Regions from separate parts of the Arthrobacter sp. 2RAF6 genome, predicted to be linked through region 1. Evidence: riboswitches for the same ligand, from Rfam matches in the RefSeq annotation. Region 1 holds a riboswitch; each other region holds the start of a gene.
The links. Region 1 has a riboswitch for thiamine pyrophosphate ahead of AB4Z38_RS14855 (bifunctional hydroxymethylpyrimidine kinase/phosphomethylpyrimidine kinase). Riboswitches for the same ligand answer to the same signal wherever they lie in the genome.
Positions count from the first base shown of each region.

Region 1 (7,183 bases):
AGTGGAGCGGGACGGCTGGACCAGTACGAGGTCGTCAACATGAACAACTACGCGGTCATATCCGCGGCCAAGGTCCTTGGCGAGCTCCTTGGTTGAACGGCCAAGCATGCGGGGAAGCTCTTCCGCGGAGTAGTTCACCAGTCCCCTGGCAATCACGGTGCCCTCGACCGAAACCATCTCCACGGGATCGCCCGGCTCGAAGTCTCCCTGGACTGCCGATATTCCTGCGGGCAGCAGCGAGGTGTGGCGGTCGCGCACGGCCTTGACGGCGCCGTCGTCGAGCACCAAACGGCCCCGGACCGAAGCGAGGTGGGCCAGCCACAGCAGGCGCACGGGCTTGCGGTTGCCATTGACGGCGAACCACGTTCCCACATCCTCGCCTGCCAGGGCGGCGGCGGCATTGGCAGTGGAGGTGACGAGGGCGTGGATGCCGGAGCCTGCGGCGATGGACGCCGCCTCCACCTTGGTGGTCATGCCCCCGGTACCGACGCCTCCCTTTCCGGTCTTGCCGATAGTCACCCCGACGAGGTCACCAGGACCGGTGACGAGCGGAATGCGCTTGGCACCCAACGACGGCGGACCGTCATACAAAGCGTCGACGTCGGAAAGCAGGACCAGCGCGTCCGCCCGCACAAGGTGCGCCACTAAAGCAGCCAACCGGTCGTTGTCACCGAAGCGGATTTCATGGGTTGCCACGGTGTCGTTTTCGTTCACGACGGGCACGACGCCCAGGTTCAGCAAGCGGTCCAGCGCCCGGTATGCGTTGCTGTGCTGCGTGCGCCGCATCAGGTCATCCGCAGTCAACAGGACTTGGCTGACAGTGACCCCGTGCGCAGCAAAAGCTTGCGAATAGCGCGCCATCAAAAGCCCTTGCCCCACACTGGCTGCAGCCTGCTGTGTGGCGAGGTCCTTGGGACGCTTGGCGAGGCCGAGCGGTGCGAGGCCCGCCGCGATGGCACCGGAGGAGACCAGGATGATCTCCGTCCCGGAGTTGCGCTTTTCGGCCAGGGCGTGGACGAGTGCCGTCAACGCTTTCTCCGAGATGCCGCCTTTGATGCTGGTCAATGAGGACGAACCCACTTTGACCACGATCCGCTTGGCCCCGGCGAGTGCCTGGCGTTCGGCGGCGTCGTCGCCTTCAGCGACGTCAGCGATGCCGGCCGTGCTAGTCGTCATTTTCGGCTTCCAGGCCGCTTTCCTTCAGGGGCTTGGGTAGGCGACGGCCGCTGACGGACTCGGTCCAGATACCCGCCTTGCGCTCGGCTTCGAGCTCGGCGCGTGCGGCAGCCTTTGCTTCGCGGCGTTCGATCTGCTCATCGCGCTTCTGCGAACGGGTGGGGCGGTCACCGATGTCGGCAACACGGATGTCCGTGCCTCGGGGCGTCGCCAGGAGTTCGGCGCCGGCCATCATGGTGGGCTCCCAGTCGAACACGACGCCGTCCTCTTCGCCGATCACCACGGTGTCGCCCGGGACGGCACCCATCTTGAACAACTCGTTTTCGATCCCGAGCTTGGCCAGGCGATCGGCGAGGTAGCCAATGGCTTCTTCATTGGTGAAGTCGGTCTGCTTGACCCAGCGGACCGGCTTCTCCCCCAGCACGCGGAAGAGCGGCTCGAGGTTCTTTTCCTCGCGGCGGATCTTGAAGCCGGACTCATTGACGGCGCGGGGGCGGAGGATGGGCGCTGCGACCTTGGGAGGCGCAGTGGCCACGGCCTTGCGGGCGGCCATGACAATCTCACCCATGGCGAAGCTCAATTGGCGCAGGCCTTCATGGCTCGTGGCGGAGACTTCGAAGACGCGGTAGCCGCGCTGTTCCAGTTCGGGACGGACGAACTCGGCCATGTCCCGACCATCAGGCAGGTCCACCTTGTTCAGGACAACAAGCTTGGGGCGTTCGTTCAGGGGGACAACTTCGCCGTCAACGCCGGCGTAGCTCATGTCCACGGCGTACTTGTCCAGCTCTTGCTCGATGATCGCAAGATCCGAGAGCGGGTCCCTGTCCGCTTCCAAGGTTCCGCAGTCCAGCACGTGCACCAGTGCGGCGCAACGCTCCACGTGGCGCAGGAAGTTATGGCCCAGGCCCTTGCCTTCGCTCGCGCCCTCGATCAGCCCGGGAACGTCTGCAATCGTGAACCGGACTTCACCGGCCTGGACCACGCCAAGGTTGGGGATCAAGGTAGTGAACGGGTAGTCGGCGATCTTGGGTCTCGCCGCGGACATCGCCGCGACAAGGCTGGACTTGCCTGCGGAGGGGAAGCCAACCAGCGCGATATCTGCGATCGACTTCAATTCCAGGACGATGTCGCTGGAGTCGCCTTCAATACCGAGGAGGGCGAAACCGGGCGCCCTGCGTTTCTGCGAAGACAGCGACGAGTTGCCAAGGCCGCCCAGGCCGCCTGCAGCGGCGACGAACTCGGTGCCTTCGCCTACGAGGTCAGCAAGGACAACGCCGTCCTTGGTCTTGACCACAGTGCCGTCCGGCACGGGAAGCACGAGGGTTTCACCGTTCTTGCCTCCGCGCCAGTCGCCCATGCCGGGGCCGCCGTTGGTTGCGTGCCGGTGGGGTGCGTGGTGATAGTCAAGCAAAGTGGTGGTCTGGGCATCAACGCGCAGGATGACGTCGCCGCCGTTACCGCCATTGCCGCCGTCGGGTCCGCCGAGGGGCTTGAACTTCTCGCGCTTAACAGAGACACAGCCGTGGCCGCCTGTTCCGCCGGATACGTGAAGTACTACCCGGTCTACGAAGGTCGCCACGTGTTTCTCCTCTATGTGGAAATTACTGCTTGAAGTGCGCGTTGCGGGCTGATGCGCCGCCGCCCGCCCTAGTAAATTCTAGTGCGGTTAAAAAGACAGATGGAGCGGGCCATACGGCCCGCTCCACCCGTTCAGAACGTGTTATTACTCTGCAGCTGCAGCAGCAACGATGTTCACTACGCGACGGCCGCGGCGAGTACCGAACTCAACCGCACCTGCCTGCAGGGCGAACAGGGTGTCGTCGCCACCGCGGCCGACACCGGCGCCCGGGTGGAAGTGGGTGCCGCGCTGGCGGACGATGATCTCGCCTGCGGAAACGACCTGGCCACCGAAGCGCTTTACGCCGAGGTACTGGGCGTTGGAGTCACGACCGTTGCGAGTGGAGCTCGCGCCTTTTTTATGTGCCATTTGAAATGCCTGCCTTTAAATTCTGGGGAATCTGTTGAAAACCTGAACAGCAACCAGTGGTTACTTGATACCGGTGATCTTGATCTTGGTCAGTTCTTGACGGTGACCCTGGCGCTTCTTGTAGCCGGTCTTGTTCTTGAACTTCTGGATGACGATCTTCGGACCACGGAGGTCTTCGAGGATCTCAGCCGTAACCTTGACCTTGGCCAGATCCGCAGCAGCGGAGGTGACCTTGTCACCGTCCACCAGGAGCAGTGCGGGCAGCTCAAGGGTGCTGCCGGCTCCACCGGGGACGCGGTTCAGGGTTACGTAGTCTCCAACGGAAACCTTTTCTTGGCGGCCGCCTGCGCGGACAATCGCGTACACCACTTGGGCACTCACTTCTCTCGACGTTTATTACTAAATTTGCGTGCGGAACCCCGATCCGAAAACGGGCCTGGTTCACGCTGTGCCTCAACGCCGTGGACTCCGGTACGGAATCCATGAGTCATCCCTCGAATAGTTCCAAATGAAAGGTCAGTTCCAAATGAACGGTTTCTGGGGGCATAACCCAAGTGTTGGCGTAAGCACCGAAGATCTAGATTACGCTAGTTTCGCCTTCGGCTGCAAATGAGGCCAGGTCCGGGGGCCGCCACGTGATGGCTGCCACAGACTGGCTATGCGCCACCCGGTACCGTGCCCGTCCACCTTACCCTGCCGGCCGGGAAAACCTCGGATCCTCAGTCCGACACGCTGCAGCGCCCGCAGGAACAGGCCCTTCACCCCGTCTTTCCCCGACATGAACCGGGTTCAGCCGTGCAACCTTGGAGCATCGAAGAACGCTGTTTCGTAACGGCAGGATTGGGCAAACGCCTCCATCATGGCGGCACGCTCCGTGGGTGTTGCGGCCTGCGCGGCGGCGTCCGTGATGTCGATCGCCTTGCGGGTGGCCTCGGCGAACGCCTCGTCCGCGTAGGTGCGCAGCCAGTCCGCATAAGGGTGCTCGTCCGACGCTCCCGCCTGTATATAGCCATGGTGTAGCTGCTGTCCCACCTCGGCGTACAACCAGTAGCAGGGCAGCACGGCAGCCAGCAGGACGGCATAACTGCCCGACGCCGACGCCGCCAGCAAATGGTCCACATAGGCCTTCGTGACCGGGCCCAGCTCTCCGCTTACCTGGCGTCCGCTGAGCCAATTCCGATGCAGCTCGGACTCGACTTCAAGGCACATCTGCGAGCCGCGGGCCCAGAACAGCTGTTCGGTTTCGCTCGGGGCGAGGGCGCTTGCCCGCGCCAGGACCCGGGAATAGCCGTTGAGATAGATGGCATCCTGCGACAGGTAATAGCTGAACTGCGCTTCGCTGAGCCCACCGGATTGCAGGTGCTGGATAAAGTCCAAGCCATAAATGGCCGCAAGTTCAGTCTGGGCGGCTTCCCACATGCGGATGGCAAAATCGCCTGGTTGAATGGCGTGCTGGAGCGCGTGGAAATGATTGATCGGCCCGTTGCCTTTCCCGACTTCCAGTACCTCGGACTGGGTCAGCGCCTCTTGAAGCCAAGGCTTGACCACACGCAAGGCGGACTCCCAATCGCCGAGCCGCGCCTTGGCCGTCGCCATCGCCGACGACAGGGAACACCCCGTGCCATGGCTATTGCGGGTTTCCACCCGTTGGCCGGCGAATTCCACCACGTCCTGGCTCAGGACTCCCCCGGTGTTGACCAGGGCATCGGGGCAGCCGGTTCCCTGAAGATGGCCGCCCTTCACCAGGACGGTGTTTCCACAGGCGGCAGCCAGGCGTTTGCCTTGCTCCAAGGCCGATGGCCAGTCAGTGGCTTCAGGTTCGCCAAGCAGCATGGCCAATTCAGGAAGGTTGGGCGTCACCAGGTCGGCGAGGGGCAGAAGTTCCCGCAGTGCGGTTTCGGCGGACTCCGCAAGGAGCCGGTCGCCACTGGTGGCGATCATCACTGGATCCAGCACGACGACGGCGGGGCGCGCCTCGCCGAGCCAGCGGCGGACTTCGTGGATGACCGCCGCATCCCCGAGCATGCCGATCTTGACGGCATCAACCGTGATGTCGTCGCTAATGGCATCCAATTGCTGGCGCAGGAACTCCACGGGAGGCACGTGGACGGCAGTGACTCCCTGCGTGTTTTGTACGGTGAGCGCCGTGATGACGGCCATGCCGTAGCCCCCGTTTGCCGCGATGCTCTTGAGGTCTGCCTGGATCCCGGCACCACCCGAAGGATCCGAGCCGGCAATGCTGAGAACCCTGGGGATTGGGCGCTGGACGGCCTTGAGCGGGTAGACGGCTGATTGCACCGAAACAGTCATGCGAGACATCCCTTCGCCGGTGCTAACCGGACAGGTTCAACGGGTCTGGTCTCAGCCGGCTTGGTGCGCGGCACCCCGTGTCAGTCCCCTAGCTTAACCCGGATCACACCTCGCCTGCTGAAATCGCCCCATGCAACCGCATTGAGCGAAGGTCCGGCGAATTGGCCGGGAACGCCGAAGCCCCGGCGGTTTCCACAAGAGCGGGAACGGCCGGGGCTTCGAACAGGGTACTGCGCTTAGAGTTCGGACTTGGGCACGCCGACCCCGAGGATGATCGGTTCCGCTGCCGCCGTCGGCTTGGCCGGAGCAGCCTCCGGCGCCTTGGCCTCGTGTGCGGCCCCACCGGAAGCAGGCGCGGCAACCTCGTGGTGCTCCACGTTGGTGGCGTTGGCGGCACCCTGGGCCCGGCTGGCGCTACGGTTGCGGCGGCCTCGGCGTCCACGCGAACCGGGCTCGGGGGATTCTCCGCTTGCAACGGCCGCGGAGGCCCCTGCGGGCGCTTCCTTGGCTTCTGCCGCCGTCGTCGCGGCGCCCGGAGCTTCTCCGAGGCCTGCGAATGCCTGTGCCAACAGATCCAGGCTCATGGCAGGCGCGCCACTCGCTGGCTCTTCTTCGTGGTGGACGAAGGGCAACGCAACTTCCTCGCCGCCGAATCGCAGCACAGGCTTCGAACGTTCCTCGCCCCTCGATGCAGCGGCAGGAGCCTGGACCGGGGCTGCAGGAGCCTGGACCGGGGCCGCTGGGGCCTGGAGCGGCGCTGCTTCTGCTACGTGCCGATCGGCGAGCAATTCCGCCGCGTGGTGGAGCTCGTCGTCGTGCAGGTGGGCAGCGTGGGCTGCTGCCGCGATGGTGGCAAGGGCGGCGCGGGTGGCTGCCTGGCGATTCGGATCAGTGGATTCCACGGTGTGGACCGGTACGGGCGGGGTGATCGGGAGCTCGGCAGTGCCCTGCCCCGTGCCCCTGCCGCGGCGGCGCTTGCGCTGCTCCGGGCGGACGGTCGGCTGTGATTCCGTGCGCGGGTGGTGGTGTTCGGCGGCCACCACGTTGGCCCGACGGTGCTCCACCGGCTCGTCGTGCGTGACGATTCCGCGCCCTGCGCACGTTTCGCACTGCTCGCCGAAGACCTCAAGCAGGCCGGTGCCCATGCGCTTGCGGGTCATCTGGACCAATCCGAGCGACGTCACTTCGGCGACCTGGTGCTTGGTACGGTCCCGGCCGAGGCACTCGACCAAGCGGCGCAATACGAGATCGCGGTTGGATTCCAGGACCATGTCGATGAAGTCGATGACGATGATTCCGCCGATGTCGCGCAAGCGCAGCTGGCGGACCACTTCCTCGGCAGCCTCAAGGTTGTTCTTGGTGACGGTTTCCTCGAGGTTGCCACCGCTGCCGGTGAACTTCCCGGTGTTGACGTCAACAACCGTCATGGCCTCGGTACGGTCGATCACGAGCGAACCGCCGGAGGGCAGGAAGACCTTGCGCTCCAATGCCTTGTGGATCTGTTCGTCCACGCGCCATGCGGAGAAGATGTCCTGATCCGAGGTCCACTTTTCGAGGCGCCCCACCAGATCCGGCGCCACGTAGGTGACGTAGGCCTCGATGGTGTCCCAGGCTTCGTCGCCGGAGACGATGAGCTTGGAGAAGTCCTCGTTGAAGACGTCGCGGACAACCTTGATGGTGAGGTCCGGTTCGCCGTACAGCACTTCCGGG
Region 1 is NZ_JBFRGF010000020.1:11,428-18,610, forward strand. It holds gene proB (glutamate 5-kinase) at 1-1,176, opposite strand, end outside; gene obgE (GTPase ObgE) at 1,166-2,755, opposite strand; gene rpmA (50S ribosomal protein L27) at 2,900-3,163, opposite strand; gene rplU (50S ribosomal protein L21) at 3,224-3,532, opposite strand; gene AB4Z38_RS14855 (bifunctional hydroxymethylpyrimidine kinase/phosphomethylpyrimidine kinase) at 3,953-5,473, opposite strand; TPP riboswitch at 5,465-5,561, opposite strand; gene AB4Z38_RS14860 (Rne/Rng family ribonuclease) at 5,710-7,183, opposite strand, start outside.

Region 2 (7,183 bases), on a different contig from region 1:
CGAATTCCTGTCCGATGTGGTTGACAAGGAGTGCTGCCTCCACGGTGTCCAAGGCCAGGCGCTCCATTTTGGCGGCAAGCTGGTCGGATGACGCCATGATCTCGGGCAGGCTCGGCAAAGCATGCCGGGCCCATGACGGGATCTCTGTTCCATTGCTCAGTGCTTCGCAGATGACCAGCACAAAACGATCGACAAGCCGGCGCAGCGGCGCGGTGGTGTGGGCATATGGTGCCCCGATGGCTGACTGCATGACGCTGCCCGGTACCTCGCCGTCGAAAGGCGTGTACCCGGCACCGCGGAAAAGCAGCCCAGCGGAATGGAGGATGGCGAGTTGCCGGGGGTCCTTCGCGTCGAGGGTCCGCAGGTACGCTCCATAACTGGTCCCCTCGGTCCAGGGCTTGCCGAGTGCCCCCGTTTGCCGCTTGAAATGGAGCAGTGAGCGCTCGTCGGGGGCGGGCATGGTGCGCAGGATCCCCACTTTGCCATCGAGCATCAACTGGGCGGCGGCCATCCCGGTCATGAGCGAAATCTGGGCGTTCCAATCCTCCACCGGCAGCGAGGGAGCTGCGACGATCCTGTACCCCCCGCCGTCGGGCAGTTGGACGATTTCCTGCTCAGGCATGTTCAGGCTAGCCCCGCCGCGGCGGCGTTCGAGTTCCACCCGCTTGAGCCCGACTTCCTTGAGCAGCTGCAGGACGGGATCAGCCGTTCCGGAATCGATCTCCGACTGGACGCCCCTGTAGTTGAGCTTGGCGCGGCTCCGTACGCTTGCCCGACGCACGGAGACGGTGCGGAACTCCGCCTCGGCATCGAGTTCGAAGTCCCACACGAACGCGCCGCACGTCTGGCCGGCCAGCAAGCTCCCGGCATGCTCGCTGATGATCTCGGGGTGCAGCGGGATGCGGCCGTCCGGGGCATAGTACGTTTGCCCGCGGTGGCGGGTCTCGGCGTCGAGCGCGCCTCCCGGCGGCACAAAGGAGGGCACATCGGAGATGGCGTAGAGAACCCTGTAACCATCGCCGGACCGGTCAATGAAGAGGGCCTGGTCGAGATCCGTGGAAGAGGCCGGGTCGATCGTGATGAAAGGAACGTCCGTGAGATCCTGCGCCGGCAGGGTGTGTCCGGAAACCGCGGCTTCAGCGTCGCGCAGCGCTTCAGCGGGATAACCTGCGGGCAGCTCGAGTTCGGTCCGAAGCGCCGCCAGCGCTTCCGCGAGCTGGTTCGACGTTTCACTGACATTCGGGGCTAACCGCTGATGTGACACGAAAGTCAGGGTAACTCCAAAATCTTCCGGCGTCTCGCTAGGCCGCCGCTGCGTCCAAGGCGGCCAGGAGTGCCCGGGCTGCCGCCGTCGGGTCCTCCGCCTCAGTGATGGCGCGGACCACCACGATGCGGCTGGCGCCGGCCTGCACTACCGCTTCCACGTTGCTGAGATCGATGCCGCCGATCGCAAACCAGGGGAGCACAACCCCGCCGACGGTCTCTTCGTCTGCCTGCTTCACCGCGTTGGCGGCGTACTTCACCAGATCGAGCCCGACGGCGGAACGTCCCGGCTTGGTGGGCGTAGCCCACACGGGCCCGACGCAGAAGTAGTCCAGGCCGCTGCGGCCAGGCGACGCGGCGATGGCTGCGTCAACCTGATCCGGCGTGTGCGTGGAGAGGCCGATGATGGTGCGGTCGTGGAGCAGCTTCCGGGCCGAGCGCAGCGGAATGTCCTTTTGGCCGATATGGAACACCGGTGCGCTGGAGAGGGACGCCACGTCCGCGCGGTCGTTGACTGCCCAGAGACGGCCATGACGGTGCGCCACGGATTGCAGGACCTCCAGGAGTTCCAGTTCCTCGGCGGCTTCAATCGTCTTGTCGCGCAGCTGGATGATGTCCACGCCGCCCTCGAATGCGGCATCGACAAACTGCTCAAAATCACCGTGTTGCTTCCGGGCGTCGGTGCAGAGGTACAGGCGGGCGGTGGTGTGGACATCGTGCGGGGTCATGGAAACAGAGTAGTTCCTCTAAACTGGGCTGGTACCGCGGGAGCCGCGGCGGCAGTCACAATCGCCGCGCGGCTGAGAGGGCTTCAGCGCCGACCGCTTGACCTGATCCGGCTAGTACCGGCGTAGGGAAGGACTCCATGGACGAAGCAAACACCCAGCCCGGACCCCTGAACGCAGATGTGGCGGTGATCGGAGGCGGTGTCATTGGCCTCGGCATCGCGTGGGAAGCCCGCAGGTCCGGCCGCTCGGTTGCCCTGATCGATCCCGCACCGGCCAGCGGCGCCACCTTCGCGGCGGCGGGCATGCTGGCGCCCGTCAGTGAACTGCATTACCAGGAAGAGGACCTCCTGGAGCTCATGCTCGAATCGTCGGCATTGTGGCCGGACTTCGAACGCAATGTGACCGGCTCAAGCACCGGACGCAGCACGGGTTACCGCACGACGCCGACCCTCGCCGTCGGCGCGGACGCTGCGGACCGCCGGGCGCTCGCCGACCTCCGGGATGTCCAGCTGGCCAACGGCCTGGTGGTGGAATCCGTGCCTTTGCGCGAGGCCCGGGAGCGTGAGCCGCTGTTGAGCCCGCAGATTTCCTGTGCCTTCGACATCCCGGGCGACCACCAAGTGGATCCGCGCCGGCTTTCGGCTGCGATTCTAGGCGCGCTTGCAGACCACCAGCCCGGCGATTCCAGCTGGATTGCGGGGGCCGGGGGCGGTTTTGCGGTCCAGGATACCGCGGCAGGCCTCCTGTGGGAGGACGGGCGCGTCGTCGGGGTTCTGCTGGACTCAGGCATCGAAGTGTTCGCCACCGAAACAGTGGTTGCCAACGGACTGGATGCCCCCCGCTTGAAGGGCCTGCCGGATGGATTATCGCTCCCGTTGCGTCCGGTGTACGGCGACATACTGCGGCTGCGCGTCCCGGAGCACCTGCAACCCCTGGTCACGGCCACGGTCCGTGGAATGGTGCGCGGAGTGCCCGTCTACATCGTCCCCCGCGACGACGGGACCGTGGTGATCGGCGCGACGCAACGTGAAGACGGCTTGTCGGCGTCCGGGGGAGCGGCCAACCCGGTGTCAGCGGGCGGGGTGTACCAGTTGCTCCGCGACGCCCAGGTACTGGTTCCGGCTGTGGCCGAACTGGAACTCTTGGAAGCGACTGCGCGCGCGCGTCCAGGCACTCCGGACAATGCACCGCTGTTGGGCCGTGTGAAAGGTGACGAAAACGTACAAGGTTCCGAAGGAACCGTGCGGGGCCTCGTCGTGGCCAGCGGCTTCTTCCGCCACGGCGTGCTCCTCACCCCGGCAGCGGCGAAAATCTGCGTCGGACTCATGGATGGCACCGTCGATCCCCGGTGGAACAGATTCCGCCCGGACCGCTTCTCCCGCCCGCTTTCAGCAGCGAAGGCCTCAACAGGCGGCCCATCTGCCGATACCTCAAATCCCCTTCCGAAGGACCACGCATGAACATCAAATTGAACGGCGCAGACCACACGCTAGGCGACGACGCGTCGGTCACCACCCTCGTCAGCCACATCACCGGACGGGTGGTGGACTCCAGCGGCCAGGCGGCCGACGGACGTAAGATCGGCGTCGCCGTCGCACGCAATTCCGAAGTAGTGCCGCGCAGCCAGTGGGCTGCCACCGCGCTCGCAGAGGGCGACGAACTCGAAATCGTGACCGCAGTACAGGGAGGCTGAACCATGACCACGGCAAGCACTCAAGCAGCAAGCACCCGAACCGACGCGCTGGTGATCGACGGTGTCGAGTTCGGCTCGCGCCTCATCATGGGGACCGGCGGAGCCCCGAGCCTGGACGGCCTGGGGGCAGCGCTTCTGGCTTCCGGCACCGAACTCACCACTGTTGCGATGCGGAGGTACTCGCCGACGGAAACAGGTTCGCTGTTCCAGTTGCTCGTGGACCATGGCATCCGTGTCCTGCCCAACACCGCCGGCTGTTTCACTGCCAAGGACGCTGTCATGACAGCCGAGCTTGCCCGGGAGGCCTTGGAAACGGATTGGGTGAAGCTCGAGGTCATCGCCGACGAACAGACGCTGCTGCCTGACGCCGTGGAGTTGGTGGACGCAACGGAGAAACTCGTCGACCGCGGCTTCAAGGTTTTCGCCTACACCAACGACGACCCCGTGCTGGCGCTTCGCCTGGAAAACCTCGGAGCCACAGCGGTGATGCCCTTGGGTGCGCCTATCGGCACCGGCCTGGGCATCCTGAATCCGCACAACATCGAGCTGATTGTGTCCCGCGCTTCGGTGCCGGTAGTGCTCGACGCCGGCATCGGCACCGCGTCCGACGCCGCACTCGCCATGGAGCTCGGCTGCGACGCCGTGCTTCTGGCCACCGCGGTGACCCGTGCGCAGAACCCCGTGCAGATGGGCGAGGCCTTCAAACACGCTGTCATCGCCGGTAGGCTGGCGAAGCAGGCAGGCCGCATCCCGCGCCGGGAACACGCACTTGCCTCCTCGGCGATGGACGGCCGGGCCGAGTTCCTCTAGCGGCCAATGCTGGCAGCTCCGGGGATTCCTGCGAATTCCACGTCAGCGAAGGAGCACCCCATGGCCGGCAAAGATGACCTCCTCACCAGGTCCGCGATCGACGACGCGCTGGCGGAGCTGCCGGACTGGCGCTACCGCCAGGGCGGCCTCGTCACCGTCTACAAATGCCCGACGTCGGCTGCCGCACTGGAGCTGATCGCCGCCGTCGGGCGCATCGCCGAGCAGCAGAACCACCACCCGGACCTGGACTGGCGGTACAACCGGGTGTTCGTCCGCTACACCTCCCATGACGCAGGGAGCGAAGTGACCCAACGAGACATCCGGGCGGCCACGAGCGCCAGCGAAGCAGCCGCGGAAGCCGGGGCAGTGTCCGAACCGGCTCTATCGGACGGCTGAAGTCGCTACCTAGAGTCGCAGGGCCGCGGTCAGCTGGGCGGTGTCGTGCCGGGTCCGATGGCGGCCCAGGAAATAGGAGGCCACCGCGGCAGCCACGGTACCCAGAATGATGGGCAGGACCCACGGGATCCACGTCACGCCAGGCTGGTAGCCAAAGCCGAGTTGGATGAAGATCATCCAACTCAGCATGGCGACGGCCACCGAAACGCCGGCGGGCAGGGTGATTCCGTACGTGCCACGGTGTTTGTCAGTTCCCCAGACGATGAAGCCTGAGGCGATGGTGGCTAGCGCCACGATGACAAGTGAGAGCATGCGGACTCCTGGCTCGCTGGTGTTCTTGCGTATTGCTTAGAGGGCGCCGAAGCCGACCCGGCGCACTTCCTCGGCGCCGATCTCCACGTATCCGAGGACGTTGCCGGGAACGATGACCTGGCGGCCTTTTTCGTCGGTCAGTCGCAGGTCCGTGCCCTTGGCGATGGCCTCGCTCACGATCTTGGCAACAGCCTCGGCATCGAGAGCGGACTCAAGCGCGATCTCACGGCCAACATTCTGAATGCCGATCTTTACTTCCACAGCGGGGCCTCCCAGCCAATCAAGAAATTACTCAGTCCTCTATTTGTAGTCTAGGACTCTTTCGGGAAGCGACTGATTCCGCGCCAAGCTAAACGGTAGATCAGGTCGCTGGCAACATCGAGGTCCAAATCGCCGTCGGTTTCGAGCCAATACCGGGCGCTGACCTGCGCCATTCCGGCCAGGCCGCGGCCCAGCAGCTGGGCCTCCAGCGGGGGCAGCTTGGTGTCTTCGGCGATGACCTTGGCGACGGCGTCGGCGAAGGTGCGGTTGAAAGTCTCCAGTCGGGAGCTGACGTCCGGGTCATTGATGAGATCGGATTCGAAGACGAGCCGGTGGGCTTGGTCATCGCCCGCGATAAAACGGTAGTAGGCACGCATGACGGCCTGGACGCGTTCCTTGTTGTCCGACGTCGAATTCAGCGCCGTGAGCATCTGGTCCGTGAGCATGGCCAGGTGGCTGTCGAGGAGGGCCATGTAAAGCTCCCGCTTGGACGGGAAATGTTGGTACAGCACCGGCTTGCTGACATGGGCGGTCTCGGCGATTTCGTCCATCGCTGCACCATGGAAGCCGTTGGCAACGAAGACTTCCAAGGCGGCGTTCAGGAGCTGGGCCCGGCGCTCATCGCGTGGCAGCCTCGCCGAGCGTGGGGAACCGGTCCGATCTTGCCTGACCTGCGCCTCCTGTTTGATACGTGCACTCTCAGCCACTTGTCTGCCGCCTTTCCTTTGCAGTTATGACCACAATACTGCGCAGTAATATGACCGGGCGGCAGCGGCAGGCATACTTTGGAGTATGGCCACTATTTTTGCTGCCCAAACGTTGCCGTCTTCTCCTTCTTCAGCGCTGCCGCCACTCGTGGAACCGGCCGCGGAACTGACCACCGAAGAGGTCGAACGGTACTCGCGCCACCTCATTATTCCCGAAATCGGAGCGGCCGGTCAGCGCCGGCTCAAGAATGCGAAAGTCCTCGTGATCGGGGCCGGCGGACTGGGCTCTCCCGCCCTGCTGTACCTGGCCGCCGCCGGAGTGGGGACGCTCGGAATTGTGGACGACGACGACGTCGACCTCAGCAACCTGCAACGCCAGATCATCCACGGCGTGGGCGATGTCGGACGGCCGAAGATCGAATCGGCACGTGACGCCATCAAGGAACTCAATCCGCTGGTCAACGTGCAACTGCACAACGTCCGACTGGACTCCTCCAACGCTTTGGAGATTTTCTCCGGTTATGACCTCATCCTGGATGGCGCAGACAATTTCGCCACCCGATACCTGGTCAACGATGCTGCCGCGATTCTCGGCAAACCGTATGTCTGGGGATCTATTTTCCGCTTCGACGGCCAGGTCAGCGTGTTCTGGGAGAAGCATGGCCCCAGCTACCGCGATCTCTATCCCGAGGCTCCACCTGCCGGCTCGGTCCCGTCCTGCGGCGAGGGCGGCGTGTTCGGCATGCTGTGCGCCGCTGTCGGCTCGCTCATGGTGACGGAGGCAGTCAAGCTGATCACCGGCGTCGGGCGCTCCATGCTGGGACGCGTGGCGCTTTTCGACGCGCTCGGCGGCAGCTGGCGCGAAATCAAGGTCTCGAAAGACCCTGAGGCCGAGCCGATCACCGAATTGACCGATTACGAAGCTTTCTGTGGCATCACCCCGGCGCCCGCAGGGGACTCGGTGCCGACCGTCACGGCCACCGAACTTTCCGGGATGCTCGAGGCCCGCGCGG
Region 2 is NZ_JBFRGF010000001.1:183,931-191,113, forward strand. It holds gene AB4Z38_RS00905 (RNB domain-containing ribonuclease) at 1-1,264, opposite strand, end outside; gene thiE (thiamine phosphate synthase) at 1,302-1,991, opposite strand; TPP riboswitch at 2,018-2,137, shown strand; gene thiO (glycine oxidase ThiO) at 2,129-3,451, shown strand; gene thiS (sulfur carrier protein ThiS) at 3,448-3,684, shown strand; gene AB4Z38_RS00925 (thiazole synthase) at 3,688-4,494, shown strand; gene AB4Z38_RS00930 (4a-hydroxytetrahydrobiopterin dehydratase) at 4,555-4,890, shown strand; gene AB4Z38_RS00935 (hypothetical protein) at 4,900-5,202, opposite strand; gene AB4Z38_RS00940 (DUF3107 domain-containing protein) at 5,239-5,463, opposite strand; gene AB4Z38_RS00945 (TetR/AcrR family transcriptional regulator) at 5,514-6,170, opposite strand; gene moeB (molybdopterin-synthase adenylyltransferase MoeB) at 6,256-7,183, shown strand, end outside.
Region 2: linked by a shared signal. The riboswitch ahead of thiO (glycine oxidase ThiO) and the one ahead of AB4Z38_RS14855 (bifunctional hydroxymethylpyrimidine kinase/phosphomethylpyrimidine kinase) in region 1 are both predicted to bind thiamine pyrophosphate.

Region 3 (7,183 bases), on a different contig from region 1:
GACGTCGTCCTTGTTTGGCAGGCCAAGGTGTTCCTTTGGAGTGACGTAGCAGAGCATCGCGGTTCCGTAGCGTGCGATCTCCGTGGCGCCGATGGCAGAGGTGATGTGGTCGTAGCCCGGGGCAACGTCGGTGACGAGGGGGCCCAAGGTGTAGAACGGGGCGCCCTTGCAGAGCTCTTGCTGGCGCTCCACGTTCTCCCGCACCAAGTGGAAGGGAACGTGGCCGGGCCCTTCCACCATGACCTGGACGTCGAATTCCCATGCCCGCTGCGTCAACTCGGCCAAGGTGTCGAGTTCGGCGAACTGCGCGGCGTCGTTGGCGTCCGCCGTCGCTCCCGGGCGCAAGCCGTCGCCGAGCGAGAACGCGACGTCGTACTTGGCGAAGATTTCGCAGAGTTCGTCGAAATGGGTGTACAGGAAGTTTTCCTCGTGGTGCGCCAGGCACCAGCCGGCCATGATTGAGCCGCCGCGGGAAACGATGCCCGTGACGCGGTTCGCGGTGAGCGGCACGTAGCGCAGCAACACGCCGGCATGGATGGTCATGTAGTCCACGCCCTGCTCGCATTGTTCAATGACGGTGTCGCGGAAGATCTCCCATGTGAGTTTGTTGGCTTCGCCGTTGACCTTCTCGAGGGCCTGGTAAATGGGCACGGTGCCGATCGGCACGGGGGAGTTGCGGATGATCCATTCGCGGGTGGTGTGGATGTCGTCACCCGTGGACAGGTCCATGACGGTGTCCGCGCCCCATTGCGTGGCCCACTGCAGCTTGTCCACTTCTTCGGCGATGGAACTGGTGACGGCCGAGTTGCCGATATTGGCGTTGATCTTCACGAGGAACGCCTTGCCGATGATCATCGGTTCGGATTCGGGGTGGTTAATGTTGTTGGGAATGATGGCCCGGCCGGCGGCGACTTCGCTGCGGACCAGTTCAACATCGCAGTTCTCGCGAAGTGCCACGAACTGCATTTCGGGCGTCACGATCCCCTGCTTGGCATAGTGCATCTGTGTCACGGTCTTGCCGTCGACGGCGCGGCGGGGCACCGGCTGTGCGCCCTTCCACTCAGCGGAGGCGGCGCCGCGGCGCACGGCCGACTTGCCGTCGTCGAGCAGGTTCCGTTCGCGGCCGCTGTATGCCTCGGTGTCGCCGCGGGCGTCGATCCACTCGCTGCGGAACGGCTCGAGGCCAACCACGGGATCACTTCCTGGCCCTGCAGTGCGGTACACCTGGAAAGGCGCGTTGGCCTCGCCGTTGGGGGATGGTTCCAGGGCGATTTCCGTGACCGGAACCCGGATTCCCGTCTCCGTGTCTTCCAGGAACGCGAGGGAATGCGACTTCAGGGACTGGGTCACCTCTTGCGCCGATCCGTTTTTGGTAGGGCTCAGCTGTGTTTCTTTGGTGCTCAAAGGATTACTCACTTCCTTCGCCGGCATTACCCGGACAGGTTCAACGGTCGCAGGCTGCGTCAGCCCGATCTCAGCCCTTGCAAGGGCCCCCGTGTGGTCGTAGACGAAGCTACCACAGCTGTTGGTGCCCAGGACAGATGTGACGGAGGAGAGATGTGGCCGAGGACAGATGTGACCGGGCCGGGAACGGCGCAGGAGTTTAAGGTGGAATCATGGCGGAAATCATCGAGTTCAGCGGCGCCGTCCTCACGGGACCGAAAGAAGAACGGCGTGGCCTCTGGTCGGTCGACGGAAGGCTGACCTTTCTGCCGCCCGCTGCCGCGCCCGACGTCATCCTGGACGGATGGGTGTTGCCCGGTCTGGTGGATGCGCATTGCCATGTTGGATTAGGCAAGGGCGGAGCGGTGGACGATCAGACTGCCCGACTGCAGGCGACGGCGGACCGGAACGCCGGGACGCTCTTGATCCGCGACGCCGGATCCGCAAGCGACACGCGCTGGCTGCAGCGCCGGACGGACATGCCCAGGATCATCCGCGCAGGCAGGCACATCGCCAGGCAACGCCGGTACATTCCCGGACTGGCCGAAGAAGTCGAACCGGAGGATCTGGTGGAGGCGGTGCGCAAGCAGGCACGGTCCGGAGACGGCTGGGTCAAGATCGTCGGGGACTGGATCGACCGCTCGGCAGGGGATCTTGGCCCGTCCTTTCCCGCCGCCATCGTCAAGGACGCCGTCGCCGCGGCACACGGCGAGGGAGCCCGGGTGACTGCCCATTGCTTCGCCGAAGGGACTATCGACGACATGCTCGACGCCGGCATCGACTGCATCGAGCACGCCACCGGCCTACTTCCGCACCACATTCCCAGGCTCCTGGACCAGGGTGTGCCGATCGTTCCCACCCTGATCAACATTGCTACTTTTCCGGACATCGCGAAGCAGGCGGAAGCGAAGTTCCCGCGTTACGCCGCCCACATGACCAGGCTGTGGGAGCTCAGGCATGAACGCGTCGCCGAGGCATTCGACGCCGGAGTGCGGGTGTATGCCGGGACCGACGCCGGCAGCGTCATCAAGCACGGCCGGATCGGCGAGGAAATCCTGGAACTGCACCGCGCCGGCCTTTCGGCTGCCGCGGCCCTCGATGCCGCCTGCTGGTCCGCCCGTGAGTGGCTGGGTGCCGACGGCATCAGCGAAGGTGCCAGTGCCGACGTCGTGCTCTACGCAAAGGATCCCCGGGCGAGCCTTGAGGTGGTGCTGAATCCGCAATGCACCGTGCTGAGGGGGCATATTTCAGGAAGTGCCGGGCATTAGGAATAAATTGAAGCTTCAAGTAATTTGGATGTATAGAGGTTGCCGAAAGGCGGCGCCACAAAATACCGGGAGTTTCACATGACCATCACATCCAGCCAGGATCTCCTTCCTGCCGAACTCACCATGGGTACCGTCATGCTCAAAGTGGGGGACATGAAGCTCATGGGCGACTACTACCAGCGGGCGCTGGGGCTGGACGTCGTCGCCGAACAGGATGGCGGACTCTACTTCGGCAGGCTCGGCAAGCCGTTGGTGCACCTCGCGCCGGCCTCCGGGCTCCAGATCCCGGGTCGTGGAGAGGCTGGACTCTTCCATACAGCCTTGCTCTTCGAAGACCAGTCCTCGCTCGCCGCAACCGTTGCCTCCGCCGCGCAGTACGAACCCCACGCCTTCGTCGGCAGCGCGGACCACCTCGTCAGCGAGGCGTTCTACTTCACGGATCCTGAGGGCAACGGCATCGAGCTCTATTACGACAAGCCCCGCGAAGGCTGGGAGTGGAACGGCAGTTCCGTCGTCATGGACAGCCTGCCGCTCCCGCCGCAGCGTTACCTCCAGCAATACCTGAGCGAAGCGGCGGTGACGGGCCAGCATGAGGCGGGCGCCGGCGTCGGGCATGTCCACCTCCAGGTGGGCGACGTGCAGACTGCCCATGATTTCTATGTCGACACCTTGGGCTTCGAGCAGACCGCCGGGTGGCACGGCCAAGCCCTGTTCGTCTCCGCGGGAGGCTACCACCACCACATGGCCATGAATGTCTGGAACAGCCGCGGTGCAGGTGCGCGCAAGGATACGCTCGGTCTCGGCGAGGTTGTTATCGAGGTGCCGTCAGGAGACGACGTCGGCGCGCTCGCCGACCGCCTCAAGGTTGCCGGCATTGGCTCCCACCACACCGGCCAGGAGTTGCGCTTCGAGGACCCGTGGCGCAACCGGCTGCGGGTCGCCGTCCGCTAGGGTGGAGAACACGGCGTGGCGCATTTCGGCCGCTGCGCCGCAGCTCCGTTGCCACGAATGAATGAGAGTACTTTCCATGGGCTTTGCTGAAATCTTTGTTGCCACCCACGATGAAGCACTCAAGAGGGCCGCTGCCCTGGAGAAGGGCAGTGACGTATCCGGCGCCGCAGTACGGATCCCGGGGATCAGCGATTTCGAAGTAGAACAACTCGGCGACCTCGCCGGCACGGCCGTGCACGCTCCCGGGGCCGACTATGAGCTCGCTTTGGTGGACGTCACCAGCGACGCCTTGCTGGGCGTCCCCGAAGCCATGGTGCGCGCCCTGTCCGAGCTTCTCAGCTACGAGACCGAGGGCGAAGGAAGCATCCTCGACGACGTCGCCGAACGCTGGGCGGCCCAAGAAGATATGCCCTTTGATGCCCAGCAGTCCCGCCTGTACGTCCAGCAGTTGGCGGCGCTCGCGAGCGACGTCGAAAACGCCGAACGGGCCGGTCTCTACGTCTGGTCCGCAGAGCAGTAACTCCGCAGAAAACCCGCCGCACGGGCCGCGTGTTCGAAATACTGTCTGCCATCTGGCACAATGGACAGGTACTCGATCCGCGCGGCCCCTCTCTCCGTGTGTGCATCTTGTCCTTGGAACCCTCAAGTATGGCCCGCCCCACGGGTGCAGAACGACGGGCTCAACCCCGTTTCAGAAACAGGAGTGACCACAAAAGTGGCCGTAAAGATTCGCCTTAAGCGCTTCGGTAAGATGCGCGCACCTTACTACCGCATCGTCGTCATGGACTCCCGCGCCAAGCGCGATGGCCGTGCGATTGAAGAAATCGGCAAGTACCACCCCACCGAAGAGCCCTCGTACATCGAGGTCGTCTCCGAGCGTGCACAGTACTGGCTGTCCGTCGGCGCCCAGCCGACCGAGCAGGTTGCCGCGATCCTCAAGATCACCGGTGACTGGCAGAAGTTCAAGGGCCTCCCGGGCCAGGAAGGCACGCTGAAGACCAAGGTCGCCAAGCCTGCTTTCGTTGCACCGGAGAAGGGTTCCGTTATCATCCCGGAAGCCATCACCAAGAAGGCCAAGCAGTCGGAAGCAACTGAAGCTCCCGCTGACGCTGAAGCAGAGACCACCGAGGCTGAGTAAGTTGCTGGCAGAAGCGCTCGAGCACTTGGTCCGTGGGATCGTTGACAGCCCTGAGGACGTCAAGGTCAGTGCAAAGAACAACCGCCGCGGGGAATCCCTCGAGGTGCGCGTTCACCAGGACGACCTCGGACGGGTGATCGGTCGCCAGGGTCGCACCGCACGCGCTTTGCGCACTGTGATTGCGGCATTGGCGGGCGGCGAGCAGGTCAGGGTCGACGTCGTCGACACCGACCGTCGCCGGTAACGCGCTCAGCAATACTTGTCTTAAATCCGGCCCCTTCACCAGATTATGGTGGAGGGGCCGGATTGTTTTACGAGCAAACCCCAGCCTTGGTCCCTAAGCCGGCCCCAGCGAAGAAAACAGAGGAATCCCATGCAGCTCCAGGTTGCCCGAATCGGCAAGCCCCACGGAATCCGCGGCGAAGTCACGGTCCAGGTGCTCACTGACGCCCCCGGCGATCGTTTTGTCCCGGGCACCGAATTTGTAGTGGAGCCGGCAAAGGCCGGTCCTTTGACCATCACCAGCGCCCGGTGGAACAAGGACATCCTGTTGCTCGGTTTCGAAGAGATCTCCACGCGCAACCAGGCGGAAGAAATCCGCGGCGCGAAGCTGTTCATCGAGACGGAAGAGCTGGAAGAGGACGACGACGAAGGCTGGTATGAGCATGAGCTCGTCGGGCTTGAGGTCCGTGTCGGCTCGCAGGCCGTAGGCAAGGTGACCGCACTCAACACCATGCCGGTCCAGGACCTGCTGGTCATTGAAGACGCAGCCGGCAAGGAAATCCTGGTGCCTTTCGTTGAAGAGATCGTGCCCGAAGTCAACGTCGAGGACGGCTATCTGCTGCTCACCCCTCCGCCGGGCCTCTTCGAACTGAACACCGATGCTTCCGCCTCCGACGCGGAAGAGGACGACGCTGAAACCAAGGATGATGCCTAAAATGCGCGTCGACGTCGTCAGCATCTTTCCCGAGTACCTGGCGCCACTAGAGCTTTCCCTCATCGGCAAGGCCCGTCAGGACGGGCTTCTGGAGCTGAATGTCCATGACTTGAGGACCTTCACCACGGACAAGCACCGCACGGTGGATGACACTCCGTACGGTGGCGGTGCGGGCATGGTCATGAAACCGGAGCCCTGGGCCCAGGCCTTGGAATCCATTGCAAATGCGCAGGCTGCCGCAATTGGGGACTCGTCGGACGGACCGACGAAGCCGGTCCTGATTGTCCCGTCGCCCGCGGGGGAGCGCTTCAACCAGGCCCTTGCCTATGAGCTCGCCGAGGAAGAGCAGCTCGTTTTCGCCTGCGGCCGCTATGAAGGCATCGACGAGCGCGTCATGGAGTGGGCGGCAGGGCACTTCACGGTCCGCCCGGTCAGTTTGGGCGACTACGTCCTCAACGGCGGCGAGGTTGCAGTCCTGGCCATGGTCGAGGCCATCGGACGGTTGCTTCCGGGCGTCGTCGGCAATCCCGAATCGTTGGTGGAGGAATCCCATTCGGACGGCTTGCTGGAGTACCCGGTCTACACGAAGCCCTCGTCATGGCGCGATCGTGACGTGCCCGCTGTCCTTTTGAGCGGCAACCACGGCAAAATCGCCCAGTGGCGGCGGCACGAACAGTTCCGGCGCACGGCGGAACGCCGCCCGGACCTTCTCGTAGAGTTCGACGCCGGCCGCCTGGCGCGTGCGGACCGCACGGCTTTCGGCGAACTCGGGTACGACGTCGTCGACGGCCGCTTGCGGCGCCGCCCGGACGGCGACCTCCCGGACTGAGCCTGCCGCCGTCGGGCAGTTTCATCCACGGCCCGATCGCAACAACCGGGCCGCTTTCGCGGGATTCGCCGGAACTCGCGGGGTGTGGCAGAATTAACCCTTGTGTCAACTGGGTTCGCGCCTGCCACAGGGGGAGCGTCACCAACAGCCTGACAACCCGGAACCGCCAATCAGTGGTGGTACCGGACTTGAAAATCTTCGGCGGTAATTTCCGGACGGCCTTGCGCCCCGGGCTTGCCCGCCGTGACCCAAAGTGGATGACCTGTGGCGTTCACCAGGAGTGGATTAATGCATATCCTCGATAGCGTAGATGCAGCTTCGCTGCGTAACGATGTTCCCGAGTTCCGCGCGGGTGACACCATCAAGGTTCACGTGAACATCATCGAAGGCAAGAACTCCCGTGTCCAGGTCTTCCAGGGCTTCGTCCTGGGCCGCCAGGGTGACGGCGTTCGCGAAACCTTCACGGTCCGCAAGGTCTCCTTCGGTGTCGGCGTAGAGCGTACCTTCCCGGTGCACTCCCCGATCATCGACAAGATCGAGGTCGTCACCAAGGGTGACGTCCGCCGCGCCAAGCTTTACTACATGCGCGCACTGCGCGGCAAGGCTGCGAAGATCAA
Region 3 is NZ_JBFRGF010000002.1:13,864-21,046, reverse strand. It holds gene thiC (phosphomethylpyrimidine synthase ThiC) at 1-1,404, opposite strand, end outside; TPP riboswitch at 1,400-1,507, opposite strand; gene AB4Z38_RS01575 (amidohydrolase family protein) at 1,617-2,711, shown strand; gene AB4Z38_RS01570 (VOC family protein) at 2,790-3,662, shown strand; gene AB4Z38_RS01565 (hypothetical protein) at 3,739-4,182, shown strand; gene rpsP (30S ribosomal protein S16) at 4,378-4,800, shown strand; gene AB4Z38_RS01555 (RNA-binding protein) at 4,802-5,044, shown strand; gene rimM (ribosome maturation factor RimM) at 5,174-5,737, shown strand; gene trmD (tRNA (guanosine(37)-N1)-methyltransferase TrmD) at 5,739-6,566, shown strand; gene rplS (50S ribosomal protein L19) at 6,855-7,183, shown strand, end outside.
Region 3: linked by a shared signal. The riboswitch ahead of thiC (phosphomethylpyrimidine synthase ThiC) and the one ahead of AB4Z38_RS14855 (bifunctional hydroxymethylpyrimidine kinase/phosphomethylpyrimidine kinase) in region 1 are both predicted to bind thiamine pyrophosphate.

Region 4 (7,183 bases), on a different contig from region 1:
GGTTTCCTCCGTCATCAGCCTCGCGGTGCTCATCTACGCCACCGGCCAGGGCATGGCCGACGGCGACCGCGAGGCACCGGTGTCGATCTTCCACCCGACCTACCTGATCCTGGTGGCCGGCGTCTCGAACGCTTTCCTCACGGGCGACCTCTTCAACCTGTACGTGGGCTTCGAGATCCTGCTGACGGCGAGCTACGTCCTCATGACGCTGGGCGGCACCGGTCCGCGCATCCGCGCCGGGGTCACGTACGTGGTGGTTTCCGTCGTGTCTTCGGTGTTGTTCCTGATCGCCATTGCGATGATCTACGGAGCCACCGGGACCATCACCATGGCGGATCTCGCCATCAAGCTGGCCGAATTGGATCCCGGCACCAGGAACCTGCTCCACGTCATGCTGCTCGTGGCCTTCGGCATCAAGGCTGCCGTGTTCCCATTGTCCTTCTGGCTGCCCGACTCGTATCCGACCGCACCCGCACCGGTCACTGCCGTGTTCGCCGGCTTGCTCACCAAGGTGGGCGTCTACGCCATGGTACGCACGGAGACCCTTCTCTTCCCGGGCGACACCTTGAATACCCCGTTGATGGTGGTAGCGCTCCTCACCATGCTGGTGGGCATTCTCGGCGCCATAGCCCAGAGCGACATCAAACGATTACTCTCCTTCACCTTGGTCAGCCACATCGGCTACATGGTGTTTGGACTTGCCATGTCTTCTGTTGCCGGGCTCGCGGCTGCCGTCTTCTATGTGGCCCACCACATCACTGTCCAAACGAGCCTGTTCCTGGTGACTGGCTTGATCGAGCGCCGCGGTGGCAGCTCGTCCGTGGACAGGCTGGGCGGGCTTGCCAAGCTGTCCCCGCTCCTCGCGCTCTTGTTCTTCATTCCAGCTATGAACCTCGCGGGAATCCCTCCCTTCTCCGGGTTCCTGGGGAAGCTCGGACTCCTGCAGGCGGGCATCGCCCTCGGGACACCACTGGCCATCACCTTGGTGGTGGGCGGCGTAGTCACCAGCCTCTTGACCTTGCTGGCGATTGCCCGCGTCTGGAACCGCGCATTCTGGCGGAAACCCGAGGACGCTGAGTACCCGGCCGCCGTCCTCAAGGACACGGCAGCAGTCGGCCTGCTTCCGCGGACGATGGTAGGGCCAACGGCCGCGCTGGTGGTCTTCAGCGTGGCGCTGACCGTCTTCGCCGGTCCGCTGTTCCAATTGGCCGGAAACTCCGCGGAACAGATGCTGGACCGTACGGCATACATCCATTCCGTGCTCGGCGGGAATGCCAAAGTTCCGGGAATCGCCGCACCGCAGGGAGGTGGCAAGTGAGCCGCAAGCGGATTTCCTTCCGCACCGAGTTGCCCCTGCTGGTCTGGCTGGTGGTCGTCTGGGGTGCGCTCTGGCGGGACTTCAGCCCGGGCAACCTGGTGTTCGGTGCGCTGATCGCAGTGGTCGTAGCCAGGGTCTTCTACTTGCCTCCCGTGGAGCTCAGCGGTCGATTCAACGTGCTGCGCGCCATTCCTTTCGCCGCGGTGTTCCTTGGCAAAGTGGTGGCAGCGAGCTTCCAGGTCATGTACCTGGCAGTCTTCCGGGGGTCTTCGGTGACCAACGCCGTGGTCGCGGTTCCCCTGCGTAGCCATTCCGACCTCATGGTGACCGCCACAGGGCACGTGATTTCGCTGATTCCGGGGTCCTTGGTGGTGGAAGTGGATCGCTCCACGTCCACGCTCTATATCCACGGGCTCAATGTCCGCAACGATGTGGACACTGCCAAGCTGCGCAAAGAAGTCCAGGACACGGAGGCCTCGCTGATCCGGATCATGGGCACCCGCGCGGAAATGGACGCACTCCAGGCCGAAAGCTGGCCTGCAACGAGGGGAGATCGCTCATGAAAGACCTCGTGCTGATCGTCACGGCGGTGATTCTTAGCCTCGCGGCGGCAGGCGCGATCTACAGGATCGCCGTCGGGCCTTCCCTGCTGGACCGCGTGCTCGCCTCAGACGTTCTGCTCGCGATACTTGGCGCCGCGCTTGCCATCGACATGGCCGTCAACAGGCACCTCAACAACCTCGTGCTGCTCGTCGCACTGACGCTGATCGGGTTCGTTGGCTCGGTGACGGTGGCGCGCTTCGTGGCCGATCGGAGAGGACAGGTCAATGACTCCTAATGCCACGGGAGTGGATGCTGTAATAGACGTCGTGACCGCGGTACTTCTGATTGTGGGTGCGCTGATGTCATTGGGCGCGGCAATCGGCCTGTTGCGTTTCCCGGACCTGATGAGCCGTATGCACGCAGCCACCAAGCCGCAAGTGCTGGGGCTGTTCCTCGTCTTGGCGGCCATCGGACTGCAGATGCGCGAATGGTGGGTTTGGCCGATCCTGGCAGTCGCCTGGATTTTCCAACTGCTGACCGTGCCCGTGTCCGCACACATGGTGGGCCGCGCAGGCTACCGGACCAAGCACCTCCACCGCGAGTTGCTCAGCACCGACGAACTCGAGGCCGTGGTGCTGCGGGCTGCCGGTCAACAGGCGGCGGAGAAGGCTCAGGAAGCGGACTCGGCAATGCCCCACACCGGGAACGGCCGGAACGCCCGGAACGGCGGAGGGAACGGCCGGGGCGCCCGGGACCTCCGTAACGGCGGGGGCGCGGGCGGCTCCGCCGCTAACGGCCCGTCTGCCTAGACGATGTCCTGCGTCTTCGAGAAGCGCGAGATGGCGCGCTGGGTACTGCGGCTTGCAAATACCTGGATGACGGCGCTGACGGTCGCCGAAATCAGGGCGAAGGTCAGTGCCGAGCGAAGGCTTGCCTCCATGTCATCGTGCCCCTTGGGAGGCTTCTTGCCGGTGGACTTTTCCCACAACGCATTGACGAGCTTGGTGCCGACAAAGCCTGCACCGATGCTCACGCCAGTGCCGAGCAGTTTGATGAGGAGGTTCATTCCGGGACTCCTTGCGGGAGGAAACAGGACCGTCCCCAGCCTAACCCCACTTCAGGGCAGTTCCGGAGCAACGGATGGCGGTCGGCGCCTCAGCCGGAAGAACTCCTCCAAGGCTCCAGGCTTTGGACGGACGGGCACGATGTCACGGTCGTCGGCGAGTATCGCTTCCACCGTGCCGAGGGCGAGGAGCTCATCCAGCAGCGCCAGCGTGGGCGGCATGAGCTTGAGGGTTCCGGCGGCTTCGGCATCGAGGATTCCGCGGACCGGCATCCACAAAGACGATGAGGCTTCCGTGGTTTGGTGCCTGGGCTCGGCACCGGATAGCGGGCAGGCAAGGTAGAAGTATGTGTCGAAGCGCTTGGGCTGGTCTGCCGGGGTGACCCAGTTGGCCCACGGGCGGAGGGTGGCGGCGTCGAGCTTCAGCCCGGCCTCTTCGAACACCTCGCGCTGCGCGGCCGCCAGGACCCGGCCGGCGTTGAACCGGGCGGAAGAGGGCTCGACGGCGATGCTGCTCCGGTGCCATGCGGCGGCGTGCCGCTCGACGACGTCGTCCGCGAAGTCCCAGCCGGAGCTGTCCGCCTGGTCCACTCGTCCCCCGGGGAAGACGACCATGCCCGCGGCGAAATCCATCGTGGTCACGCGGTGCTGGACGAACACTTCCAGGCCGCGAAATCCATCGTGACCGGGGGCCTCGCGGACCAGGATCACGCTCGCGGCGAGCCTAGGTTCGGCCACCGTGGTGCTGTTCGCTTCGCCAATGCCTGCCAAGACCGCTCCTTTGCCCGCTTGCTGCGTCACATTCTGCTGGATCATTCTCCCAGTTTCTGCAGGCGTCCGCGCCATTCCGGGCCGGCCTGCGCTGACCCGGCGGATGATCCAGCAGAATCCGTCGCTATCCGTTCCGTCACGGTCCCCGCGACCCCTCCAAGGTGTAAACTGAACCACGCCCAAAAGGGTGGATTAATAACGACAGGGGAGCGCCGCCGTCGGGCTCGCAGCAATGCGGCACGGAGGACGGGCGCTGAGAGTGCGGACAGCCGCAGACCCTCGAACCTGATCCGGCTAGTACCGGCGCAAGGGAGTCGAGTTCTCATAGTGTCCGGAACCGGCGCGGCGGAAGCCGCTCGCAGGCAACCGGGGAACACTTTCCCCTCCTGTTCCTCAGGAGGACAAAATGACTGGTATTTCTGCAAGGCCGGGCCTCACCAAGCCTGGTTACAACTGGCGCGTCGTGGACATCGTCGTGGCGGCACTCATCTCCATCGCCGGTGGCGTGATCTTCTGGGCGTGGGACCAGATGGCTCTGGTTGCCACGCCCATGTCCGCCGGCTACCCTCCGCTGAGCGGCCTGATCGCCGGCGGTTGGATGATTCCGGCAGTGTTGGGCATGCTCATTGTCCGGAAGCCCGGTGCGGCAATTTTCTGCGAGACAGTGGCCGCCACCAGTGAGCTCATCATGGGTTCGCAGTACGGCACCACGGTCCTGATCTCGGGCCTGCTCCAGGGCCTCGGCGCGGAACTCATCTTCCTGGCCTTCATGTACAAGAAGTTCAACCTGCCGGTGTCCCTGCTGGCCGGTGCCGGTGCAGGTCTGTTCTGCGGTCTGAACGACTCCTTCCTGCCGTGGGGCTGGAACATCGCCTACGAACCGGTCGACAAGCTCGCGTACATCGTCTTCTGCACGATCTCCGGGGCCGTCATTGCCGGTGCCCTGTCCTGGATCGCTACCCGCGGCCTGGCCAAGACCGGTGTGCTGAGCGCGTTCGCGTCCCGCAAAGCCGCCTCGGAGCCCGTCTTTTCCTGATGCCCAGTCCTGATTCCGGCACCTCTGCCGTGGTGCGACCCGCCGCAATTTCCGCTCAAGGCTGGGGCTGGCGGCACGCCGGCCGCACCACGCAGGCCATCCATGCCTTGGACCTGGACATCCGTCCGGGCGAGCGTGTTCTACTGCTTGGCCCCTCGGGCGCAGGCAAGTCGACGCTCCTGCATGCCCTGGCGGGCGTGCTGGGCGAGGAAGGTGACGACGCCGACGAGACCGGCTCGTTGCTGGTGGACGGCGTTTCGCCGAAGGCCCAGCGGGGCCGTGCCGGACTCATGCAGCAAGATCCCGAAACCCAGGTGGTGCTTTCCCGGCTGGGCGACGACGTCGCGTTCGGCGCCGAGAACCTTTGCGTGCCGCGGGAAGAGATCTGGAAGCGGGTCCATGAAGCGCTCGACGACGTCGGGCTACGGAATAGTGCCAGCGGCAACTTTTCGCTCGACCACCCGACGTCGGCCCTCTCGGGCGGGCAGAAACAGCGCCTTGCGCTGGCCGGCATTCTGGCGATGCGGCCTGGCTTGATCCTCCTGGACGAGCCGACCGCCAACCTGGACCCGGCCGGCGTGCTGGAGGTCCGCGATGCCGTGGGCCGCTGCCTGCACAAGACCGGGGCCACCTTGGTGGTGGTGGAGCATCGGGTCTCCGTCTGGAAAGACCTCGTGGACCGGATCGTGGTCCTCCAGCCGGGCAGCACCTCCTCCACGGGAGGGTCGACGCCGGGCGTGCTCGTGGACGGCGATCCCGACACCGTTCTGGCGCAAGCAAGGGACATGCTCACTGCTGCAGGCGTCTGGGTGCCCGGGTACGTGCCGGCCACCCGGCCACGTTCCGGAACAGCCGCCGGCTCCGGAGCAACGGGCGGCTCCCGGGCGGGGAGCATGGGAGAGCTGTTGCTCGCCACCCAGGAGCTCGCGGTGTCCCGCGAACGGCCGCGGCGCCGGGGGTTCAAAACGATCGCGCCCCTTCCTGTGCAGGCCGGACTCGACGCCGAAGTATTCGCCGGGCAGGCGCTGACCATCACCGGCCCCAACGGCGCAGGAAAATCGACCTTCGCTTTGACCCTCGCGGGCCTATTGGCGCCGGTGTCCGGCACGGTGACTGCCGCCGCCGGGCTCAGCGACGGCGCCGGCACCGACCCGTTCACGTGGAAGGCACAGCAGCTGATCTCCCGGATCGGGACCGTGTTCCAAGAGCCCGAGCACCAGTTCGTCACGGGACGCGTGCTCGACGAGCTCATGTTCGGCCCCAAGCACCTTGGCCACGGCGAGGAGCGCGTGGACGAATTGCTGGAGCGGCTGCGCCTGGGGCATCTCGTGGACGCCAATCCGTACACGCTCTCCGGGGGCGAAAAGCGGCGGCTGTCCGTGGCCACCGTGCTCGCCGCGCACCCGCGGGTCCTGGTGTTGGACGAACCGACCTTCGGCCAGGACGCGAACACTTGGGCCGAGCTTGCGTCGTTCCTGTCCGAACTGCTCGACGCCGGAACATCCGTGGTTTCCGTGACCCACGACCTGGAATTCAGCTCTGTCCTGGGAGGCACCGAGATGCGGCTCGAGCCCGCGTTCCAAGGCGGGGCCCGGCAGGAAGCGGGTGCGGCATGAGGGAAACCCTGACGCTGCGCGGCAATAATGCCCTCCTGACACGCGCGAATCCGCTGGCCAAGTTCGTCTCTGTCTTTCTGATCACCTTGGTGTTGGCGTTGTCCATCGACCTGGTGTCCGCCTCGACGGCGCTCCTCGGCGAACTGGCATTGTTCCCCCTCGCAGGGCTCACCGTGCGCTTGCTGTGGCAACGCGGCTGGCCCCTGATCATCGCGGCAGCGCTTGGCGGCTGGAGCACCGCGATCCTGTCGGCTGACAGCGGGAGGATACTGCTCGACGTCGGGATCTGGTCGATCAGCGAAGGCTCGCTTCAGCTGGGACTCGGGTTCATGCTGCGCGGCCTTGCCATAGCGCTGCCGGCCATTCTCCTGATGAGTTGCACCGACCCCACCGACCTTGCCGATGCCCTGGCGCAGAAAGCGAAGCTGCCGCACCGTTTTGTCCTGGGCACCTTGGCCGCGCTGCGGCTCGTGGGACTCATGGCGGAGGAGTGGCAGACCATCGGCATGGCACGGCGCGCGCGGGGTGTCGGCTCGCACGGGAGCCCGCCGCAACGCTTCAAGGCCATGCTCGGCCAAAGCTTCGGGTTACTGGTCCAGGCGATCCGTCGGGCGTCCCGCTTGGCTGTGACCATGGAGGCGCGCGGCTTCGGCGGTGGACGGCGGACCTGGGCACGCGAATCCACCTACAGTCGCTTGGACGTCTGGGTTCTGGCTGGCGGGCTGATCATCGCAGCCGCGGCCGTGCTGGCCGCTCAGTGGGCAGGTACTTGGCACTTCGTCTGGCTGAAGCAGCCCAACTGACTCGCAGTTGTTGTCGTTTTGGCGCCTCATAAC
Region 4 is NZ_JBFRGF010000017.1:27,435-34,617, reverse strand. It holds gene AB4Z38_RS13560 (Na+/H+ antiporter subunit D) at 1-1,318, shown strand, start outside; gene AB4Z38_RS13555 (Na+/H+ antiporter subunit E) at 1,315-1,881, shown strand; gene AB4Z38_RS13550 (monovalent cation/H+ antiporter complex subunit F) at 1,878-2,156, shown strand; partial or broken gene mnhG (monovalent cation/H(+) antiporter subunit G) at 2,146-2,526, shown strand; gene AB4Z38_RS13540 (DUF4235 domain-containing protein) at 2,667-2,927, opposite strand; gene AB4Z38_RS13535 (NUDIX hydrolase) at 2,979-3,740, opposite strand; TPP riboswitch at 3,889-4,025, shown strand; gene AB4Z38_RS13530 (ECF transporter S component) at 4,102-4,731, shown strand; gene AB4Z38_RS13525 (ABC transporter ATP-binding protein) at 4,731-6,347, shown strand; gene AB4Z38_RS13520 (energy-coupling factor transporter transmembrane component T family protein) at 6,344-7,150, shown strand.
Region 4: linked by a shared signal. The riboswitch ahead of AB4Z38_RS13530 (ECF transporter S component) and the one ahead of AB4Z38_RS14855 (bifunctional hydroxymethylpyrimidine kinase/phosphomethylpyrimidine kinase) in region 1 are both predicted to bind thiamine pyrophosphate.